Regions from separate parts of the Streptomyces sp. NPDC048436 genome, predicted to be linked through region 1. Evidence: predicted binding sites of a transcription regulator. Region 1 holds the regulator's gene; the other holds the start of a gene.
The links. The regulator HrcA, encoded in region 1, represses chaperone genes, less so after heat shock. The targets are predictions, from matches to a motif close to TTNGCACTCNGNNNNNCNGAGTGCNAA.
Positions count from the first base shown of each region.

Region 2: the regulator HrcA is predicted to act here: its motif matches at 1,099-1,125, upstream of groES (co-chaperone GroES).

Region 1 is NZ_JBICXP010000001.1:923,905-926,742, reverse strand. Features, by position in the region: gene ACGFX9_RS04285 (MBL fold metallo-hydrolase) at 1-516, opposite strand, end outside; gene hrcA (heat-inducible transcriptional repressor HrcA) at 718-1,734, shown strand; gene dnaJ (molecular chaperone DnaJ) at 1,735-2,838, shown strand, end outside.
Region 2 is NZ_JBICXP010000005.1:279,790-282,627, forward strand. Features, by position in the region: gene ACGFX9_RS19860 (polysaccharide deacetylase family protein) at 1-699, shown strand, start outside; gene groES (co-chaperone GroES) at 1,269-1,577, shown strand; gene groL (chaperonin GroEL) at 1,727-2,838, shown strand, end outside.

The sequences.
Region 1 (2,838 bases):
GCCGGGCACCAGGACCGCCAGGTCGTGGCCCGAGTGGCCAGGACCCACGTTCGCCAGCAGCACCTGCACCCCGCCGCCCAGGTCGAGCGTCCACTCCCCGCACACCAAGTGGTGCGGGCGGACGAGCAGATCGGCGGCCTCCGCGGCGGCGTCCGGCGCGACCCCGTGCCGCAGGGCCGAGGCGCGCAGCTCGTCGCGGCCCTTCGCGAGGAGCATGTCGAGGCCGACCGCGCCGTACACCTCCACGCCCGCGAACGCCGCCGCCCCCAGCACATGGTCGAAGTGCGGATGCGTCAGGGCGAGGTGGGTGACCCGCCGCCCGCCGCCGAGGATGCCCCGGGCCTGGGTGCGCAGCTCCGCACCCTCCCGCAGGGTCGCGCCCGCCTCGATCATCAGGGCCGACGTACCGCCGACCACGAGCCCCGCCGTGCAGTCCCAGACCGGCAGACGCCTCCGCCCCACATGCGGCGCGAGCCGCTCCCAGCCCGCCTCGTCCCATCCCAGTGCCACGTCCATGAGTCGACGCTAGCCCGGTGCGGACGGCTGGGCAGCCGCTCTGCTGCCCGGCCCTTGCCCAGGTCGTACCTCACGGCCGTACACTGGGCGCGGCGAAGACTGGCACTCGCCCGAGGTGAGTGCCAGGCGAAGCCCAAGGGCAGACAGGATTCAGGCCGGAATCAGGCAGGAATCAGGGCGAAGAGGTGGAGGTGTGCGCGGATGCTCAGTGAACGCAGGCTCGAGGTGCTGCGCGCCATCGTCCACGACTATGTCGGTACCGAGGAGCCCGTCGGCTCCAAGGCGCTGACCGAGCGGCACAGCCTGGGGGTCTCCCCGGCCACCGTCCGCAACGACATGGCGGCGCTTGAGGAGGAAGGGTTCATCGCCCAGCCTCATACGAGCGCGGGACGCATCCCGACCGACAAGGGGTACCGCCTCTTCGTCGACCGGCTCGCGGGCGTCAAGCCGATGGCGGCGCCGGAGCGCAGGGCGATCCAGAACTTCCTGGACGGCGCCGTCGACCTCGACGACGTCGTCGCTCGTACGGTGCGGCTGCTCGCGCAGTTGACCCGGCAGGTCGCGGTCGTGCAGTACCCCTCCCTCACGCGCTCGACGGTGCGGCATGTGGAGCTGCTCTCGCTGGCTCCCGCCCGCCTGATGCTCGTACTGATCACGGACACGGGCCGGGTCGAACAGCGCATGATCGACTGTCCCGCCCCGTTCGGTGAGACCTCGCTCGCCGATCTGCGGGCGCGGCTCAACAGCCGCGTAGCCGGCCGCCGCTTCGCGGACGTGCCGCAGCTGGTGCAGGACATGACGGAGTCCTTCGACGCCGAGGACCGGGGCACGGTGGCGACCGTGCTCTCCACGCTCCTCGAAACCCTCGTCGAAGAGACCGAAGAACGGCTGATGATCGGCGGAACGGCCAATCTCACCCGCTTCGGGCATGACTTTCCCCTCACCATCAGGCCCGTCCTCGAGGCCCTTGAGGAGCAGGTCGTCCTGCTCAAGTTGCTTGGCGAGGCCACCGATTCGGGCATGACCGTACGGATCGGTCATGAGAACGCCCATGAGGGACTCAGCTCTACTTCCGTGGTCTCCGTCGGCTACGGTTCGGGCAGCGAGGCAGTAGCCAAGCTCGGCGTGGTCGGACCGACCCGCATGGACTATCCGGGAACGATGGGAGCAGTACGCGCAGTGGCACGTTACGTCGGACAGATCCTGGCGGAGTCGTAAGTGGCCACGGACTACTACGCCGTACTAGGCGTGCGCCGCGACGCTTCCCAGGACGAGATCAAGAAGGCCTTCCGGAGGCTGGCGCGTGAGCTTCACCCGGATGTGAATCCGGATCCGAAGACTCAGGAGCGCTTCAAGGAGATCAACGCCGCGTACGAGGTGTTGTCGGACCCGCAGAAGAAGCAGGTCTACGACCTCGGCGGCGACCCGCTGTCCCAGGCGGGCGGCGGCGGTGGTGCGGGCGGTTTCGGGGCCGGTGGCTTCGGCAACTTCTCGGACATCATGGACGCGTTCTTCGGGACGGCGTCGCAGCGCGGCCCCCGGTCGCGCACGCGCCGTGGCCAGGACGCCATGATCCGGCTCGAGATCGACCTGGACGAGGCGGCCTTCGGGACCACCAAGGACATCCAGGTCGACACGGCGGTCGTCTGTACGACCTGCAGCGGTGAAGGTGCCGCGCCGGGTACGTCCGCTCAGACGTGTGACATGTGCCGCGGTCGCGGCGAGGTGTCGCAGGTCACGCGGTCGTTCCTCGGCCAGGTCATGACCTCGCGGCCGTGCCCGCAGTGCCAGGGCTTCGGCACGGTCGTGCCCACGCCCTGCCCCGAGTGCGCCGGCGACGGCCGCATCCGGTCGCGGCGGACGCTCACCGTGAAGATCCCCGCCGGTGTCGACAACGGCACGCGGATCCAGCTCGCGGGCGAGGGCGAGGTCGGCCCCGGTGGCGGCCCCGCCGGTGACCTGTACGTGGAGATCCACGAGCTGCCGCACGCCGTGTTCCAGCGGCGCGGGGACGATCTGCACTGCACGGTCACCATCCCCATGACGGCCGCGGCTCTGGGCACCAAGGTGCCCCTTGAGACGCTGGACGGTCTGGAGGAGGTCGACATCCGGCCGGGCACGCAGTCCGGCCAGTCGGTGCCGCTGCACGGCCGTGGCATCACGCATCTGCGCGGCGGCGGTCGCGGTGACCTCATCGTGCACGTCGAGGTCCTCACACCGACGAAGCTCGACGCCGAGCAGGAGCGGGTACTGCGGGAGCTGTCGGCGCTGCGCGGCGAGGAGAGGCCTACCGGGCAGTTCCAGCCGGGGCAGCAGGGTTTG
Region 2 (2,838 bases), on a different contig from region 1:
GCCGCGAAACGCTGGGGCCTGGCGAAGACCCCGCTGACCGCGCCGGCCGCACCGGCCGAGAAGCCCCGGATCACCACCCGCAAGGGGTTCGAGGTCAAGGGGCAGGCGAGCCTGCCGCCCGTCTTCACGACGATCCCGACCAAGCGGAAAGTCGTCTTCCTGACCATCGACGACGGTGCCGAGAAGGACCCGGCCCTGCTGAAGATGATGAGCGAGCTGAAGATCCCGTACACCGCGTTCCTCAGCGACTACCTGGTCAAGGAGGACTACGGCTACTTCAAGAAGATGCAGTCCCGCGGCGTCTCGCTGAACAACCACACCCTCCACCACCGCTATATGCCGGGACTTTCGTACAAGGGCCAGCGCGGCGAGATCTGCGGCATGCAGGACATCATCGAGAAGCACTACGGCAAGCGGCCCGAACTCTTCCGCCCGCCGTACGGCAACTACAACGTGGACACCCTGCGCGCCGCCAAGTCCTGCGGCATCAAGGCTGTTCCGCTGTGGGCTTCGGAGGCCTTCCCCGACCACATGGAGTGGCGCGAATGGGACCGGGACCTGCACCCCGGCGACATCATCCTCACGCACTTCAGGGGGCGCGAGGACTGGAAGGGCGCGATGCCCGACATGGTCCGCAAGGTCATGAAGACGGTCACCGACAAGGGGTACGCGGTGGCCAGGCTGGAGGACTACCTGTGACCGGGCGGGCGCGGGTGCGGCGGGTCCTTGTCGGCGTCCTCGCGGCAGGCGTGCTCGCGCCCGCACTGCTCACGGGGTGCGCACAGTCGGTGGACCCGATCGAACGGCTGGGCAGAAAGGCGGCGCAGAAGGTCCCGCCGAGAAAGCCGGGGCAGTCGGCGCTGCCCGGCTGCGGGCAGGCGTTGCGCAAGGCGGAGGCGCTGCGCGAGGCGGAGGGAATGGGTACCGCTTCACCCGCGAGCTCGCCGGAATCAGGACGTCAGGGCGGCGGGCCGCCGGGGCCGCGGCAAGAACTCCCCGACCAGGCAAAACGTTGCGCGGGCGCGGCCAACAGCCCTGGCGATCCCTCGTTCGGACCGCCGGAGAAGCCCTCGCTCAGATAAGACCCGCGTCAGCGAATTGGCACTCCGCTTGACCGAGTGCTAATCGCCGTCCTAGTGTCAACCCTGGCACTCACCACTGGAGAGTGCCAACAGCGACAGGCAGGTCCGGCACCCGCGACGACGGATCCACCTGGTCGCCACCCCAGACTGTTAACCCCGTAGATCTCCGAAGGGGGAGACCGGATCGTGACGACCGCCAGCTCCAAGGTTGCCATCAAGCCGCTTGAGGACCGCATTGTGGTCCAGCCGCTCGACGCCGAGCAGACCACGGCCTCCGGCCTGGTCATTCCGGACACCGCGAAGGAGAAGCCCCAGGAGGGTGCTGTCCTCGCGGTGGGCCCGGGCCGCTTCGAGAACGGCGAGCGCCTGCCGCTCGACGTCAAGGTCGGCGACGTCGTGCTGTACAGCAAGTACGGCGGTACCGAGGTGAAGTACAACGGCGACGAGTACCTCGTCCTCTCGGCTCGCGACGTGCTCGCGATCGTCGAGAAGTAATTCACCTGCTTCATCAAGCAGATGTGCTTTTGAGCTGCGCCCCTGGTCACCCTGCTGCTGCCGGGCGGCGAGGGGCGCAGTTCGTTGCCGCATTTTCCGGGGGTTCCCCCCGGTCCCCCCTGAGTATCCGAGAGGGCTGAACCGCTCCCATGGCGAAGATCCTGAAGTTCGACGAGGACGCCCGTCGCGCCCTCGAGCGCGGCGTCAACAAGCTTGCCGACACGGTCAAGGTGACGATCGGCCCCCGCGGCCGCAACGTCGTCATCGACAAGAAGTTCGGTGCCCCCACCATCACCAACGACGGTGTCACGATCGCCCGCGAGGTCGAGCTCGACGACCCGTACGAGAACCTTGGCGCGCAGCTCGTCAAGGAGGTGGCGACCAAGACCAACGACATCGCGGGTGACGGCACCACCACCGCGACCGTGCTCGCCCAGGCCCTGGTCAAGGAAGGCCTGCGCAACGTAGCCGCCGGCGCTTCCCCGGCCGCCCTGAAGAAGGGCATCGACGCCGCCGTCAAGGCCGTGTCCGAGGAGCTCCTCGCGACCGCGCGCCCGATCGACGACAAGGCCGACATCGCGGCCGTCGCCGGTCTGTCCGCCCAGGACCCGCAGGTCGGCGAGCTCATCGCCGAGGCGATGGACAAGGTCGGCAAGGACGGTGTCATCACCGTCGAGGAGTCCAACACCTTCGGCCTGGAGCTCGACTTCACCGAGGGCATGGCCTTCGACAAGGGCTACCTGTCGCCGTACATGGTGTCCGACCAGGAGCGTATGGAGGCCGTCCTCGACGACCCGTACATCCTCATCCACCAGGGCAAGATCTCGTCCATCCAGGACCTGCTCCCGCTGCTCGAGAAGGTCATCCAGACCAACGCCTCGAAGCCGCTCCTGATCATCGCCGAGGACGTCGAGGGCGAGGCCCTGTCGACCCTGGTCGTGAACAAGATCCGCGGCACCTTCAACGCCGTCGCGGTGAAGGCCCCCGGCTTCGGCGACCGCCGCAAGGCCATGCTCGGTGACCTCGCCACCCTCACCGGCGCCACCGTCATCGCCGAAGAGGTCGGCCTCAAGCTCGACCAGGTCGGCCTCGACGTGCTCGGCACCGCCCGCCGCGTGACCGTCACCAAGGACGACACCACCGTCGTCGACGGCGGCGGCGACTCCTCCGAGGTCGCGGGCCGCGTCAACCAGATCAAGGCCGAGATCGAGTCCACGGACTCCGACTGGGACCGCGAGAAGCTCCAGGAGCGCCTCGCGAA